DNA from 3 places in the Actinomadura sp. RB99 genome. Region 2 is predicted to be linked to each of the others. Evidence: riboswitches for the same ligand, from Rfam matches in the RefSeq annotation. Region 2 holds a riboswitch; each other region holds the start of a gene.
What was found. Region 2 has a riboswitch for S-adenosylmethionine ahead of amrb99_RS40475 (aminotransferase class V-fold PLP-dependent enzyme). Riboswitches for the same ligand answer to the same signal wherever they lie in the genome.

Region 1 (5,574 bases), on a different contig from region 2:
GCGACCGTCCCGCACGTCGCCGAGGCGGCCGAGCTGGACGTCACCGGCCGCGGCCTGCTGATCGTCGCGTCCCTCGCGAAAGCGTGGGGCATGGAACCGCGCGCCGAGGGCCACGCCGTCTGGTTCGAGCTCCAGTAGCCGCGGATCACGGCGTCGCCGGCGTGGCGTCGGTCAGCGGCTTCGGCGGATAGGCGTGGAGCACGAGGGACGTGGTGACGGGGCCGTACCGGGCCAGCGCGTCGACGACTTCTTCGAGCCGTCCCGCCTGCGGGCAGTGGACGTCGAAGATGAGGCAGTCTTCCCCGGTGACCCTGAGGACGGAGGTGATCTCGGACGTCCGGGAGGCGAAGTCCAGGGCGGGTGAGAGCCGGGCGTGCGTGGTGCGCAACCGGACGACCGCATGGATGTTCAGCCCGAGGGCTTCCGGGTCGACCAGGGCCCGGTAGCCGGTGATGACGCCGCTCTTCTCCAGCCGCTGGATGCGGGCGCTCGCCGCAGGCTGCGAGAGCCCGACGCGGCGTCCCACCTCCGCGCCGGTCAGCCGGCCGTCGGCCTGGAGCAGGGCGAGGATGTCACGGTCTATCCGGTCGAGTGATTCCATTGTCGTCCGCACCATTTTCTTTGAGATCACTTGCAACACGGCCGCCGCCCCGATGCATCCACCAGAATCCGCGTCGAGCGCCCTCATGATCGCAAGGGGCGACGAGTGAAACGGTGGTGGGCAGTGACCGCGTACATCATCATCCCGGGCATCGACGGCTCGGACGGCCGGCACTGGCAGACCTTGTGGGAGCGGGAGTGGGGCGCCTCGGCGGTGAGGATCTCCCCCGCCTCATGGTCCGCCCCCGAACTGGACGACTGGGTCGGCGCTGTGCAGAAGGCGTACGACAACGCCTCGCGGCAGGACGGCCAGGTCGTGCTGATAGCCCACAGCCTGGGCTGCTGGGCGGCGTCCGCCTGGCTGCTCAAGAATCCCTCAAGCCCGGTGGGCGGCGCGTTCCTGGTCGCGCCGCCCGACCCAGCGGGCCCGGCGTTCCCACGCCAGGCGGCCTCGACGTTCACCGACGTGTCAGCGCAGCCGTTGCCATGCCCGGCCCTGGTGGTGGCCAGCGTCGACGACCCGTACTGCACTCCCGAGACGGCCGCCGCATTCGCGGCGCGCTGGGAGGCACGATTTCATCTGGTGGACGCATGCGGACACATCAACTCCGCCAGCGACCTGGGCTCCTGGCAGCACGGCCGCGAACTCCTGAACTCGCTGACCCCGCACTGATCGCCCACCACAGGTGGCGGTGCTGTCAGGGCTGGACGGCCTCTGCCAGGCGGTTCGCCATCGTCGTCTCCACGGACGGCCACTCGGCGGCGATCACGGAGAACACGGCGGTGTCGCGCAACTCGCCTTCCTCACCGGCGACCCACGACTCCGAGTAACTGCGCAGGACGCCCTCGAAATGCGCGCCGAGCCGCTCGATCGCCCGCCGCGACCGCTCGTTCCGCGCATCCGTCTTCAGCTCCACGCGGGCCACGCCCAGCGTCTCGAACGCGTAGCCGAACAGGAGCTTCTTCGCCTCGACGTTCATGCCGGTGCCCTGCGCGGACGCCGCCAGCCACGTCCACCCGATCTCGACCGCGCGCAACCGGTCCCGGCCGGGCCATGGCTGCGGATGCAACAGCGCGGTATGCCCGACCGCCCTCCCATCCGCCACTCTGACCTGTGCGAACGCCATGAGTTCAGGACGGTCGAGCTTGTCGGAGACGTACGCCTCCATGCCGGCCGCGGAGGGCACCGGTGTGAAGCCGTACGACGACCTGTTCTCCTCGGCGGCCTCCGCGAGCTCGGACACATGCCGCATCGACAGCGGCTCCAGCCGTACCACCGTCCCGTCCAGCACCGGCACGCGCCCGGGAAACCCGTTCGCCGTCACCTCGCGACGGTCCCCGCCAGCCGGTTCGTCATGGCCGTCTTCACCGACGGCCACTCCGACTCGACCACCGAGAACATCGCCGAGTCGCGCAGCGTGCCCTCCTCGCCCGGCGCCCACGACGGCGACCAGCTCCGCAGGACGCCCTCGAAGTGCACGCCGAGCCGCTCGATCGCCCGCCGCGACCGCTCGTTCCGCGCATCCGTCTTGAGATCGACGCGCGCCACGCCCAGCGTCTCGAAGGCGTAGGTGAACAGCAGCTTCTTCGCCTCGACGTTGATGGCGGTGCCCTGCGCGGACGCGGCCAGCCACGTCCAGCCGACCTCGATCGCGCACAGCCGGTCCGTGCCGGGCCACGTCCGCGGATCCCAGAGGCCGGTGTGCCCGACCGCCTTCCCGTCCGCGACCCTGACCTGCGCGAACGGCGTCAGCCCGGGCCGCGCGAGCTGCCCGGCGACATAGGACTCCATGTCCGCCGCCCCAGGCACGAGCGTGAACCCGTACGACGACCGGTTCTCCTCGGCGGCCTCCGCCAGCTGCGGCACATGCTCCAACGACAGCGGCTCCAGCCGGACGAGCGTCCCGGCCAGCACAGGAACATCAAGGCGTACGCCCATGAGCTTCTCCTCATCGCTCCTGGCATTGGCACCTTGCCGCGAAGGCAGGTTGCCGGACCGTCCCAGGGCCAGGTCCCTCAGGTCCTCTAGATGATCACAACCCCCGCATCCTGCCCGCCCCACCCACCCCCCGTCAACACGCTTCCGAGCGCACCGCCGGTCTGATCCCACAGCACGGCGGAGGGCCTCCAAGGACCCGCAGATCTATAGCGAGGGTGAGCACCCGAACTCTCTCAGTTCGGGCCGATCTGCGATCTCAGCAGGCGCCCGCTTTCCTCCTTCATGCGACTTATGTCACCCCCTTCTCACCACCTGAACAGCGTCCGGAACTTGACCTTCCAGAGCTTGCATATTACTTCGCGGTGAGTATTATGAAACCCCTTCCAGGGGAAATGCTCCTTGGAAACTTCACCGCTCCAACGCATCATGTTCCGGCCGCACCACTGGAGCGGCAAAAGGCACCTTGCGTCCGGTGCTGTGAGATTCTCACCTATCAACGAACCTAGAAAGATCACGTTACGTGTCCGCTACAACGGAATCTCATTGGCGCAAGAGTTCTCGCTGCGTCGCCGACTCGAACTGCGTCGAAGTGGCGCGCATCGCAGCAGGAAAGCTCGGTGTACGTGACACCAAGACCGGCCCCGACGGCCCGGTTCTCACCCTTGCATCAGAGGTGTTCACGACCTTCCTCGCCAAAGCCAAGGCGGGCGACCTCGACCTGCAGTGACGGCGCCACCGCGGCCTCCTCCCGGGCACCCTGGCGGAGGCCGCGCATCTTCATTCGGACCACTTCTCCTGCGCCGTGCGCGCGATGTACCGAACCGAGTCGTCGGGGTCCATCGAGGAAGCCCTCAAGGCTTTCCAGGCTCTCCGGTACCTCTCGGTTATCTCGTCATCCTGAAGGTCCATTTGCATCGTGAAGCTGTCAATGTAGGCCACGTCGGGAAATTGAACATCGTATGCCGGCGCGAACCGCAGCAGCGTGAACGCCTCTCCGATTATAGGTTCACGATGCGCCTGCAGACGCTGCACAAAGATGTGAACGTTGGGAAGCTCCGCCACTTCGAGCAGCCATTCCAATTGGCGCCGCATGATCCCTTCGTCACCGACCAGGCGCAGCAGGACCGACTCGTCGACGACAGCGGAGTAGGAAAGCGGATCCGGCCTTTTGAGCAGCTCTTGCCGCCGCATTCGCGCGTCCACGTTGCGGGCTACCTTCCCCGTTGACATCTGCGTTACGAGACGGCTGGTCTCGATGACGCTGCGCGCATACTCTCTGGTCTGCAGCAGGGCGGGCACTGTATGGGTGCTGTAGAGATGCGCCGCGGTCGCCTCGTCCTCCAACGCAACGTAGGCGGCGAACCGCTCGGGCAACGTATGGCGGTAGGCGTCCCACCAGCCTCGCTTCGTCGCACTGGTCGCGAGCGCAACGATCTCTTCCCTGTGCCCCTCTTCGACCCCGTACAACTCAAGGAGCAGGCGAACATCGGAGACTCGCACGCCGATGCGGGCGTTCTCGATGCGGCTGAGCTTGGAAGGCGACCAGTCGAGCCTGGTCGCGATCTCTTCGGCGGTCGGGCCGAGACTCTCCCTCAACCGCCGCAACTCGGCACCCAGCCGGCGCTGGCGAACGGTCGGGGCAGCCGCCATGTTTCCTCCAAGCCGTGTCGCGAGGTCCAGCGGGGCTTCGAAGGGATTATGCAACTTGCAGAGAAAGAATAGAGGACACCTGCGAGTGCCGCCAGACCCAACTGCCGCTCTACCAGCCTTGTAAGTGAGCAGCGACCACCCTGAAACTCCCAATCAGGGAATCTCACAGGCGATGCGGAGGGGGCGCAACCTCACCTGCGAGGTCACAATCAGCTTCCCCTCGTGATGCACGTGGCTATGCACCTTGCATGGCGGGTAGAACCAACTCAGACTGCAACTAGCCGGCTCGTTCAAGAGATCGATTGTCGCGTCAAGACTGTTCGGAATCCCCGCACCGGAACGGTCTGCATCCCGGCCCGGCGGGCGACGGTGCCTCGGTCGGGCCCCGGGCCGCGCACTCCGCGCGGCCGGTCCTCCGAGTCACGCCGCACGCGGCGGGGACGCGCACGGCCCTGGGGTCGTGCGGGATTGGGGGCGCTCCGGTGAGCAGCAACCCTGTGCACAGGAGCATTCTCGTCGTCGACCTGGAGAATTCGACGGCGGCGCTTCGCACGAACCCGATCAAGCAGGAGTTGCGGAGCCAGATCTACGGTCAGTTGAAGCAGGCCATGACGTACACGGGCATCGAGGACCGGTGGTGCGATCCGTTCGAGGACCGCGGTGACGGTGTCCTCGCGCTGTTCCATCCGGTCGACGAGCTGCCCAAGACGTATCTGCTGTCCCGGCTTGTGCCGAGGCTCGCGCGTCAGCTCACCGAGTACAACGAGTCGATCTCAGCGGAGGACCGGCCGAGCCGCTGCATGCGCTTACGGGCCGCCGTGCACGCGGGCGAGATCCACCGGGACGAGAACGGTCCGTTCGGGGAGGCCATCGACCTGGCGTGCCGCTTGCTGGACGCGCCAAAACTGAAGAAGTGCCTCCGAGTGAGCTGCTCGCCGCTCGTCCTCGCCGTCTCCGAGGACATCTACTGGGCGATCGTCAAGCATGGGTACGACGGGATATGCCCGGCGTCCTACCAGCCCGACCTGCGCGTCTGTGTCGCCGCGCGCCGGCGGCGAGGGTTCGTCCACGTGCCATCGGGATTTTCGGGGGCAGCCGAGGATTCCTCAATGGCGGTCGCCTGAGACTGGGTTCTCGCCATAATGGCTCAGCCGGTCTCGTCGGAGGCGCCATGTCGGTTGAGGTGGCCGCGTTGCGGGTGGGGGCATCGGTGGCGCGGCTGGCCGTCGGGCGATGGCTCGCCGGGCGTTCCACCAGGGACGCCGCCGGCAAGGACCTCACCGAACTGATCAGGACCGGGTTCCCGGACGAGATCAAGCGGCGGCGCGTCCAGCGGCAGTTCGAAGGCATCGCCGACGCGGTGGCGGAGCGGCTCCTGACGTTCG
Region 2 (5,574 bases):
CGATCCGGACGGCTCCGGAAGCGCTGGTGTGAGCGGCTCCCCGGCCGGAGATACCAAGACCATGTCGGCTGCGTCGTCGAGGCAAGGAGGCCCGCCGGGGCGCGGCCCCGGCGGCGGTTCGGGCGGCGGCGGTGGCGGCAAGGGACCGAAGAAGCCGCGCAGCCGTCGCGTCCGCTACCTGCGGCGCATCCTGTTCACGCTGCTCGGCATCCTCGGGTTCCTCGTCGCGGCGTTCGCGATCGCCTACATCTTCACGCCGGTCCCCTCGCCGCAGCAGCAGGCGCTCGCGCAGGGGCCCGCCTTCTACTACTCCGACGGCAAGACCCTGATCGCCAAGACCGGCATGAACCGGGACGCGGTGAAGTTCGACCAGATCCCGAAGAGCACCCGCGACGCGGTCATCGCGGCCGAGAACCGCAGCTTCTACCAGGACCCGGGCGTGTCGATCCAGGGCACCGCGCGGGCGTTCTGGTCCACCGCGACCGGCGAGCAGCTGCAGGGCGGCTCCACCATCACCCAGCAGATGGTCCGCAACTACTACGGCGGCATCGGCAAGGAGCGCTCGGTCACCCGCAAGCTCAAGGAGATCATGGTCTCCTTGAAGGTGGGCCGGGAGAAGTCCAAGGACTGGATCCTCGAGCAGTACCTCAACACCATCTACTTCGGCCGCGACGCCTACGGTGTGCAGGCCGCCGCGCACGCCTACTACAACAAGGACGTCAAGGACCTCACGCCCGCCGAGTCGGCGTACCTGGCGGCCGCGATCCAGCAGCCGAGCAACTTCGCCGACCCGACCGGCCAGCACCGCGTCTACGCCGAGCAGCGCTGGCACGCCGTGGTGAACAACATGGTCCGGGACGGGGCGCTGTCCCCCGCCGACGCCGCGTCGATGACGTTCCCGGCACCCGGCAAGGAGAAGATCACCGACGTCCTCAAGGGCCAGAAGGGCTACATGGTCAACCTGGCCAAGAAGGAGCTGGAGGAGCGGCGCGGCTACACCGAGGACGAGATCAACCGCAGCGGCCTGAAGATCACCACGACGTTCGACAAGCGGCTGATGGACGCGGCGAAGCAGGCCGTGGAGAACAACGTCCCGGCCGGGACGAGCAAGAAGATCCGGACCGGGCTGGTGTCGGTCGACCCGAACACCGGGCAGGTGCTGGCCTTCTACGGCGGCCGCGACTACCTGACGGAGGCGGCGAGCAGCGCGTTCTACGACACCGCGCAGGCCGGGTCGGGCTTCAAGCCGATCGCGCTGGCCGCCGCGCTGGAGGACGGCAAGAGCCTGTCCGACACCTATGACGGCAGCTCCCCGCAGTACTTCGGCGGCCACTCCATCAAGAACGACAGCGGCGAGAGCTTCGGGAACATCAACCTCGTCACCGCGACCGAGCACTCGGTCAACACCGCCTACGTCAACCTCGGCCAGGACATCGGCAACGACAAGATCGCCGCGATGGCCGAGAAGCTCGGCATCTCGGCGTCGCAGATGACGCCGGACCAGCGCGCCGCGGCGTCGTTCCCGCTCGGCATCGTGTCGCTGCACCCGGTGCAGCAGGCCGGGGTGTACGCGACGTTCGCCGACGAGGGCGTGTACCGGCAGCCGTACGTGGTGAAGTCGGTGACCGACAACGAGGGCCAGGCCCGCAAGTTCTCCGAGAAGGGCGAGCGGGCGTTCGGCACCCAGGTCGCGCGGGACGCCACGTACGCGATGCAGCAGGTCGTCCAGGGCGGCACCGGCACCGGCGCGCAGCTGCCCGACGGCCGCGACGTCGCCGGCAAGACCGGCACCACCGACGAGGGCCGGGCGATCTGGTTCAACGGGTTCGTCCCGCAGATGGCGACGAGCGTGGCGATGTTCCGCGAGGACAACAAGGCGCTGAACATCCCCGGGTACGGCTCCTACGGCGGGCAGCTGCCCACCCAGATCTGGCGCTCGTACATGACCGACGCGGTCGACATCAAGGGCTACGACCCGAAGACGTTCGGGTCGCCGTCGGAGACGCCGGGCAGCGGCTGGGGCGTCCCGTCGCCGGGCGGCGGCGCGCCGAGCACCGAGGGGCCGCGCACCGACGGCCCGACGCACCGTCCCTCCGGCGGGACGGGCGGGCCGCGCCAGCCGAAGCCGCCGACGGACCTGCCGACCATCATCCCGACGCTGCCCGGCGGCGGTGACGGCGGCGGGAACGGCGGTGGAGGCACCGACGGCGGCGGCAACGGCGGCGGCACCGACGGCGGTGGAGGGAACGACGGCGGCGGCGGTACCGGCGACGGCACCGGCGGCCAGATGTTCAACTGAGCGCGAGGGGCCCGGCGGTCGCACCGCCGGGCCTCTGCGCGTCCGCCCCACCCCGTGCCGCTAGGCGCATGCCTTTCCGATACGGGCCGGTGTGTCGTTCATCACGGCGCTGAGCTGCGAGGCGTCCCCGGTGCCGACGGTCGTGGCCGCCGCGCGCAGCCGCTGCGACTCGGCCCGCAGCGCCTTCTTCAGCGCCCCGTCGTCGGCCTCCTTCGCCAGCGCGTCGAGGCGGGTCGCGAGCCGCTGCGTCGCCTGGCCCCACTGCGCGGGCTCCGCCGCCGGCACGCTCCTGACCTGGGTGATGTACTGCTGGAACGCCTTCTTGGTGTCGCTGCAGACCTGGCCGGAGTTGCCCCCCAGCGCCCCGCACGCGCCCAGCAGGCCGGACACGCCGAGCATCACCACGCCCCCGGCAAGCGCCCGAACCACCCGGTACCGCATCGCACCCTCCCCCTTGATCTGCCACAGGCTCCGCATATACTTCCGCACTAGGTCATGAGCGCCAGCGCCAAGCCCCGGCTCGCTGGCCGGCAACCCTTCGTCCGCGATGGGGTGCCCCGGGTGAGGACCTGGCCGGACGCGGCACCGCGTTCCGGCAAGCGCGGATCCCGCAGGCACGGCCCCGGGGTCCCTGACCCCGGAAGGAACCGGCATGCCCGCCACGCTCGCCTCCGCACCGTCCCTCGCCCCGCTCACGCCTGCTGAGACGCCGGGCACCGCACGGGAAGTTCGCGCCTTCCCGCGCGTCGTCGGCGCGGACGCGCCCGTCCCGCTGAACGACGGCCGCCACGTCCCCTACGCCAACCTCGACTACGCCGCCAGCGCGCCTTGTCTGGAGGCGGTGCACGAGGCCGTCACCCGTGCGCTGCCCTACTACAGCAGCGTGCATCGCGGCGCCGGCTACGCCTCGCAGGTCACGACGGAGGCGTACGAGAGCGCGCGCGAGACCGTCCGCGAGTTCCTCGGCGCGTGGCGCCGCGCCGCCGTCGTGTTCACCCGCAACACCACCGACGCGATGAACCTGCTCGCGCACGCCGTCCCGTCCGGGACGAGCGTCGTCGTGTTCGACTCCGAGCACCACGCGTCGCTGCTCCCGTGGAAGCGGCCCGTGCGGCTCCCCGTCCCCGCCACGCCCGCCGAGGCGATCGGCGCCGCCGACCGCGCGCTCGCCGCGACCCCGGTCGGCGCGCGGCTGCTCGTCGTCACCGCCGCGTCCAACGTCACCGGCGAGCTGTGGCCGATCCGCGAGCTGGCGCAGGTCGCCCGCCGGCACGGCGCCCGCATCGCGGTGGACGCCGCGCAGCTCGTCCCGCACCGCCCGCTCGACATGACCGCGCTCGGCCTGGACTACGTCGCGTTCTCCGGCCACAAGCTGTACGCACCGTTCGGCGCGGGCGTGCTCGCCGGGCGCGCCGACTGGCTGCGCGCAGCCGACCCGTACCTCAAGGGCGGCGGCGCCAGCGCGTCCGTCGCCGGCGCGGTCCGGTGGGCGCCGGCGGCGGAGCAGCGGCACGAGGCCGGCACCCCCAACGTCCTCGGCGTCATCGCGCTCGCCGCCGCCTGCGAGGCCCTCACCGCCGCCGGCTGGGACGCGCTCGCCGCCCGCGAGGAGCGGCTCCTCGCCCGGCTGCGCGCCGGGCTCGCCGCGCTCCCCCACGTCCGCGAGCTCACCCTGTGGGGCGACCGGTCGCCGCGCGTGGGAATCGTGTCTTTCACCGTGACCGGCTGGAACGCGCGCGACGTGGCGCTTACGCTGTCCGGTGAGCACGGCATCGGCGTGCGGGACGGCAAGTTCTGCGCGCACCCGCTCGTCCGGCACCTGCTGGGCGGGGACGACTCCGCCGGCTGCGGCGGCGAGGGGGCGGCCGTCCGCGCGAGCATCGGGATCGGGACCACCGAGGAGCACATCGACCGGCTGTGCACCGCGCTGGCGCGACTGGCACCGCGCTGACCTGCGGACTCGCCGGCGAGCACAGACGTTTATGGCCTTTGGTCCTGTTCGCCCCTGTAGCGTAGGCAGTCGCGCTACTTCCCGCCGGATCTCCCACCGGGACCCGGCGGGTCGGGGATGAGCACGGACGAAACAGGGGGTGGCGGCGGTGGCCGACGCGTGGCGACCCACGTCGGACTTGGAACGCCGACTGGAGGAGAGCGTACGGGCCGGAGACCAGGAGGGCTACTTCCGCATCCTCGCGGGCAGCGAGCTCGTGGTGCCCGTCCCGGACGACGCCGTCGACGGGGTGCTCGCCGGGCGGTCGGGGCCCGCCTGGCCGACCCGCGAGGAGGACGGCCGCGTCCACGTCCTCGCCTACACCTCCGCCGCCGCGATGCGCGCGTGCCTCGGCCCGTCCTGGCGGCACTTCATGACGCTGCGCTTCGGCGACCTCGCCGAGACCTGGCCCGACGCCCGCTGGTGGCTGGCCGTCGACGCGCCCGGCCACCCGGGCGGCGTCCCGCTGCCGATCGAGGCGCGGATGCCCGCCTGGTTCGTCCGGCAGGTCGCCGACGGCGACGGCCGCCCGCCGCAGGTCGGCCGCCCCGACCTCGCGTCCGCCGCCCCGGCACCCGCACCCGCATCTACGCCTGCCCCGGCGGCACCGCCGGCGCCGGAGCCGCCCGCCCCCGTGGCGGAGCCCGCACCGGAACCGGCTCCCGAACCCGCTCCCGAGCCCGCGGCGCCACCCGCTCCGGCTCAGGCCGCAGCGCCGCCGGCCCCCTCGGCCCCGTCGCCGCCGGCCCCGTCATCGCCGCCGTCGGACGAGTCGCCGTGGGAGGAGCTGCAGGGCCAGCACCGCGAGCTGCCCCGCGAGGCGCCCCGCGAACCGGCCCGGCCCGAGTTCCACCCCGCCAACGACGTCGAACGCGAACTGCTGCGCGCCGCTGCGAACAACGACCACGACCTGTTCCTGCAGACGATGGCGGACACCGAGATCCTGCTGCCCGTCCCGGACGACACCGACTACACGCTCCGCCCCGGCCGCCCCGGCTTCCCGTGGCGGACCCGCGAGATCGACGGCAGCACCGTCGTCCCCGTCTTCACCTCCCCCGAGCGCCTCATCGAGGCCGCCCACGCCGCCGGGACCGGCACCGAGTACATCAAGCTGCCGTTCACCGTCGCGCTGCGCTACTGGCCCGACCACGGCTGGCTCCTCGCCATCAACTCCGGCTCCCCCGCCGGCGGCACCGTCATGGCCGCCCAGCTCCCCGGCCTCGCCACCTGGGCCGACCAGCGCGCCGCCGCCCGGATGACCGACCGGTTCGAGCCGCAGAACGAC
Region 3 (5,574 bases), on a different contig from region 2:
TCTTCTCCCAGGCGTCCTCGAGCTCGATCTCCTTGGCGATCGACACACCGTCGTTGGTGATCGTGGGGGCGCCCCACTTCTTCTCCAGCACGACGTTGCGGCCCTTGGGACCGAGGGTCACCTTCACGGCGTCGGCGAGCTGGTTCATGCCGCGCTCGAGGCCGCGCCGGGCCTCCTCGTCGAACGCGATCATCTTTGCAGCCATAGGCTCCTAGTCCTCCCGGAACAAGGTGGCTTAAAGGATCGAGCCGACGCCCGCGACGGACGGCCCCGTGCCCGGCGGCTGCCATTCCGCCACCGGACTGGGGCCTCGTCGCCCCGACCCAGACTGTGAAGCTGTCACTCTCCACAGTAGAGTGCCAACCGTTTTTTAGCACTCTACCCTGCCGAGTGCAAGCGCCGCACAGCCTCGCCGCACTCGTCTTCGCCGACCTCGCCGAACTCGCCCTGACCTGCATCGGAGGGTCGCGACTCACCGCCGGACATGTGCCGACGTGCCCCGGTGCATGCGGTCGTGCGCCGGTATTCGCGGAACAGCCGCGGAACACGTGCCCGAGGGCGGGAGGCAAGGGTGGCGATCCGTTCCGCGCGTTCCGCGACCGGAGTAGGAGGAGCCACCGGCGCTGCGTCGATGCGCCGGTTCATGGTGTCCTCATCGCCGTCGATGCAGTGAGCATATGTGCTCCGCAGCATGGCGATGGAGGGCCCACCACGAGCAACCACGTCCGCCGCCGGTCGGCTACAGCGCCAGGCGCGCACGCCGCGGGTCGGACGGCCCTTCCGCCAGCGGCGCAGCGAGCTGGGCAGGCGCAAGGACGTGTTCACGAGCCCGCGGCCACACCGTCTCGCAACTGACAGACGCCGGTCGATCCCCGCGCGCCTGGGCTCCGAATCGGCGACCGGTGGTCACGGGGGCGCGCCGCCGCCGCAGGCCGTGAGCGACTTTGGTCGGGGCCCTCGCGCTGGGCTCAGTGTCACGTGCACGACATCGATCTCTCGCTCCCGAGCCCGCGCGAAGGAACGACGGCGCCCTGTCATGACTGAGCCGCACTTCTCCAGCACGCGGACCGAACCGGCGTTATCAGCCGCAACAGCGGCCGTCGCGAGACTCCCCTTCCCGTCTGTGGAGGGTAGCGAATGGGTGAGGAAAGAACAGCGGCTACGGCGGAAGGCTTAAGGTCCTACGAATGCCCTTGTGCGGAGGGCGGGCTCATTTTGGCCGGAGAGAGAGCAAGGCGTAGAAGGCGATGCCCGCCAGCGGAAGGAGGAGGACCGTGGCCCAGGAGGTGTCCGGCGCGAGCACAGGTTTCATGAGTACGCAGTACAGGAGTCCTGCCAGGAAGAAGACGCCGCGCAGGGCGAAGCGGCGTCTCGCGGATCCGATCGGGCCCACGCGCCGGCGGGCGGCGCGAATCTCCTCGGCAGCCTTTCGCGGCTGGAATGAGATCGGGAAGCCCGCGACTTGCAGCGCGGAGAGAACAGCGTGGCCTTCGGCGGTCCAGAAGATCAGTACCTGGCCGTCGCGGGCTTCGATGCCGATCCCTTTTGCGAGCGGAGATCTCACGCAGGGATAGACCGCGGCGACATCGGCCGGGGTCAGGAAGAACCGTTTGCGGACGACGGTCAGGACGAGCCCGGAATGGCTCAGCCTCAGCGAGGCAAATGGCGAAGTGGCGTTCATCCGCCCGAGCGTCATGGACGGGACGTCGGCCCCGCCGCGCCAGGTCATGGACGGAACGTCTGGCCCGCTCCGCCACGTCATCGACTGCTCCATGAAACCTCACCTGCGTCATGGATCACTGGAGCCGGGCAGTGGTCCGGGGTACCGAGAACCGGACCTTGATCGTATCTCTCGGCGCCGGGCGCGGACAGTCCCGGATCACGCGGGTCAGAGGGGGCGGACGGCGTCGGTCTGGGGGCCGCGGTCGCTGTGGGTGATCTCGAACTCGACGCGCCGGCCCTGTTCGAGGGTGCGGTAGCCGTCCATCCGGATCGCCGAATGGTGGACGAAGACGTCGCGGCCTCCGCGGCGCCGCGCCGCGGGCGGGGTCGACCCGGCATGATCGGAGTCGACCCCGCCCGGCGGCCGCGACGGCGCTCGGGGACGGCGGCCGGATGGCCGGTGGCGGTCAGCCGCCCGCGACCGCGGGGATGATCGAGATCTGGCTGCCCGCGGGGGTCGCGGTGTCGAGGCCGTCGGCGAACCGGACGTCCTCGTCGCCGACGTAGACGTTGACGAACCGGCGGATCTTGCCGGCGTCGTCCAGGATGCGGGCCGCGATGCCGGTGTAGCTGGCCTCCAGGTCGGCGACCACGGCGCGCAGGGTCGCGCCCTCCGCCTTCACTTCCGCCTCGCCGCCGGTGTAGGTCCGCAGGATCGTCGGGATGCGGACGGACACGCTGCTCATGTGCTGGCTCCTTCTCGTTCTCAGGCGAGGCCGGCGGCGCGGAACGCCTCCAGCGTCGGGGCGATGTTGGCGCTGGGCTTGGCGACGGGCGCGACGGCGTCCAACGTCTTGAGCCCGTCCCCGGAGTTGATGATCACGGTCTCGGCGGCCGGGTCGAGGGTGCCGGCGTCGACGAGCTTGCGCAGGCAGCCGACGGTGACGCCGCCGGCGGTCTCGCCGAAGATGCCCTCGGTGCGGGCGAGCAGCCGGATGCCCTCGACGACCTGCTCGTCGGTGACGTCCTCGACGGCGCCGCCGGTGCGGCGCGCCACGTCCAGCACGTAGGGGCCGTCGGCGGGGTTGCCGATGGCCAGCGACTTGGCGATGGTGTCGGGCTTGACCGGGCGGACGACGTCGTGGCCCGCCTTGAACGCGGCGGACACCGGGTCGCAGCCGGCGGCCTGGGCGCCGAACACGCGGTACGGCTTGTCCTCGACCAGGCCCAGCTTGATCAGCTCCTGGAACGCCTTGTCGATCTTGGTGAGCTGGGAGCCGGACGCGACCGGCACCACGATCTGGTCGGGCAGCCGCCAGCCGAGCTGCTCGGCGATCTCGTAGCCGAGCGTCTTGGAGCCCTCGGCGTAGTACGGGCGGACGTTGACGTTGACGAACGCCCAGTCGTCCTGCTCCCCGGCGATCTCGGACGCGAGCCGGTTCACGTCGTCGTAGTTGCCGTCGACGGTGACGAACGTCCCGCCGTACACGGCCGTCGTAATGATCTTCTGGGACTCGAGGTTCGACGGGACGAACACGGCGCTGCGGATCCCGGCGCGGGCCGCGGCGGCGGCGACCGCGTTGGCGAGGTTGCCGGTGGACGGGCACGCCAGCACCTTGAAGCCGAGCTCGCGGGCGGCGGCGAGCGCCACCGCGACGACGCGGTCCTTGAAGGAGTGGGTCGGGTTGCCGCTGTCGTCCTTCACCCACAGGCGCTGCAGGCCGATGCTCTCGGCGAGGTTGTCGGCGCGGACGAGCCGGGTCAGGCCGGGCTCGGTGTTCGGGGTGTCGGCGACGGTCGACGGGACGGGCAGCAGCCCGCGGTAGCGCCAGATGTTGCGCGGGCCGGACTCGATGTCGGCCCGGGTGATCCCGCCGAAGTCGTAGGCGATCTCCAGCGGGCCGAAACACTCCTCGCACGCGTAGAAGGGGCCGAGATCGCGCTTCGAGCCGCATTCGCGGCAGACGAGGGCGGTAGCGGGTCCGAGGTCAGTGGCAGGCGTGAGTGCCATGAGGGCGAGGCCTTTCTCCCCATCTTCCCTGCGCCACCTTGGTCGCAGGCCGGAGTTGGCACCATCTCCCGGCCGGCCTCGCAGGATCGCGAGTGCGCCTCAGCCGGGTGGTTGCCGGGGCTTCACAGGGCCGGTCCCTCCACCCCTCTGGATGAGCGGTATTCAGTTATCGAGCGCTTTGAGCTCGTATGCGAACTTTACATGACGTGACCGGAGGGCGGACAGGTGGGTCCGCCCAGTGAGACGTTACCCCGGGGGTGGTCTTGATCACGCGGGCTCGTCGGCGACGGGCCGGGCGGGCGCGCGCTGGGTGGGGTCGAGGAAGACGTGCCGGACGATCGGGACGCGCTCCTTCAGCCGGCGGTCGATCTCGCCGGCGACGTCCTCGGCCTGGTCGGCGCTGATGGCGTCGGAGAAGTTGACCCGGGCGGCGACGAGCAGCTCGTCCGGGCCGAAGTGCATGGTGAGCAGCTCGTCGACGCCGGTGACGCCGGGCGCCGCGGCGATCTCGGCGCGGATCTCGCGCTGCGCGGCGGGGTCGGCGGCCTGGCCGATGATCAGGCCCATGCTGTCGCGGCCGAGCACGAACGCGACGGCGACGAGCAGCAGGCCGATCAGGACGGACGCGAGGCCGTCCCAGAACTCCGAGCCGGTGAGCTGCCGCAGGACGAGCCCGGCGGCGGCGAACGCGAGGCCGATCATGGCGGCGGTGTCCTCGAACAGCGCGGCCTTGAAGGTGACGTCGGGCGACCGGCGGACGTGGTCGACGATGTCGCGGCCGTTCTCGCGGGTCTCGCGGCGCGCCTGCGTGAACGCGCGGACCCAGGACGTCCCCTCCAGCACCGCGCCGAGGGCGAGGACGCCGTAGGCGAGCCACACGTCGCCTTCGGAGCCGCCGTGGCCGCTCATCGTGAGGACGCCCTCGAAGATGGAGAAGCCGCCGCCGGCGACGAAGATGCCGAACGCGGCGAGCAGCGACCAGAAGTAGCGCTCGTTGCCGTAGCCGAACGGGTGGCGGCGGTCGGGTGGGCGGGCGCTGCGCCGCAGCGAGGTGAACAGGAACCCCTGGTTGAGGGTGTCGGCTACGGAGTGCGCGCCTTCGGCGAGCATCGCGCTCGATCCGGCGAGCATCCCGGCGATCAGCTTGGCGATGGCGAGGATGAGGTTCGCCGCCCCTGCGACGAGGACGGTCTTGGTCGTCTCGGCCCGACTCATTCCGTCCGGGTACCCGGGGCAAATCCCCCTAACCGCAGTGCTTTCGGTACAGATGCCTGCCTGTCGAACGGCCCCGAAGTGTTCCCCCCGGGCCACTTTGAAGCACCCCCGTCACAACTGAGACCCTTCCCGTATGAGCCAAGTGGTGGTGGCGTCGAACCGCGGGCCCGTGTCGTTCTCGCTGTCCGACGACGGCGCGCTGGAGATGCGGCGGGGAGGCGGCGGGCTCGTGTCCGGCCTCGCCGGCGTCGCGTCCGGGCAGGACGTGCTGTGGGTGTGCGCGAGCCTCGGTGAGGCGGACCGGACGGCGGCGCGGCGCGCTCCGGACGGGCGGATCGACCTCGCGGGGCACGACACGGGCGGCGCGGCCGTCCGGATGCTCGACATCCCGGCGGCGACGTTCCACCGGGCGTACAACGCGGTCGCGAACTCGACGCTGTGGTTCGTCCACCACCTGCTGTACGACACCCCGCGCAGCCCGCACTTCGATGCGCGCGCGCGGCGCGACTGGCAGTCCTACGAGGCGTACAACGCGGCGTTCGCCGACGCGCTGGCGCGGGACGCGGCGCCGGGCGCGAAGGCGGCGATCCAGGACTACCACCTGTCGCTGGCGCCGCGGATGCTGCGGGACCGGCGTCCCGACCTGAGGATCGTGCATTTCTCGCACACGCCGTGGGCTCCGCCGG

Region 1: another riboswitch for S-adenosylmethionine. It lies ahead of amrb99_RS21495 (GNAT family protein); the one in region 2 lies ahead of amrb99_RS40475 (aminotransferase class V-fold PLP-dependent enzyme).
Region 3: another riboswitch for S-adenosylmethionine. It lies ahead of thrC (threonine synthase); the one in region 2 lies ahead of amrb99_RS40475 (aminotransferase class V-fold PLP-dependent enzyme).

What each region holds. Positions count from the first base shown of each region.
Region 1 covers NZ_JABMCA010000023.1:48,382-53,955, reverse strand. The annotation lists gene amrb99_RS21515 (ATP-binding protein) at 1-138, shown strand, start outside; gene amrb99_RS21510 (Lrp/AsnC family transcriptional regulator) at 146-601, opposite strand; gene amrb99_RS21505 (alpha/beta hydrolase) at 725-1,273, shown strand; gene amrb99_RS21500 (GNAT family protein) at 1,299-1,925, opposite strand; gene amrb99_RS21495 (GNAT family protein) at 1,922-2,539, opposite strand; SAM riboswitch class I at 2,547-2,636, opposite strand; gene amrb99_RS21490 (DUF397 domain-containing protein) at 3,060-3,266, shown strand; gene amrb99_RS21485 (helix-turn-helix transcriptional regulator) at 3,317-4,189, opposite strand; gene amrb99_RS21480 (hypothetical protein) at 4,672-5,313, shown strand; gene amrb99_RS21475 (NACHT domain-containing protein) at 5,361-5,574, shown strand, end outside.
Region 2 covers NZ_JABMCA010000074.1:21,379-26,952, reverse strand. The annotation lists gene amrb99_RS40485 (transglycosylase domain-containing protein) at 62-2,299, shown strand; gene amrb99_RS40480 (hypothetical protein) at 2,360-2,740, opposite strand; SAM riboswitch class IV at 2,791-2,907, shown strand; gene amrb99_RS40475 (aminotransferase class V-fold PLP-dependent enzyme) at 2,952-4,250, shown strand; gene amrb99_RS40470 (SseB family protein) at 4,429-5,574, shown strand, end outside.
Region 3 covers NZ_JABMCA010000032.1:3,311-8,884, forward strand. The annotation lists gene groL (chaperonin GroEL) at 1-205, opposite strand, end outside; gene amrb99_RS26095 (hypothetical protein) at 1,211-1,774, opposite strand; partial or broken gene amrb99_RS26100 (cold shock domain-containing protein) at 1,889-2,026, opposite strand; gene amrb99_RS26105 (MoaD/ThiS family protein) at 2,130-2,408, opposite strand; gene thrC (threonine synthase) at 2,429-3,673, opposite strand; SAM riboswitch class I at 3,690-3,831, opposite strand; gene amrb99_RS26115 (cation diffusion facilitator family transporter) at 3,941-4,888, opposite strand; gene amrb99_RS26120 (trehalose-6-phosphate synthase) at 5,022-5,574, shown strand, end outside.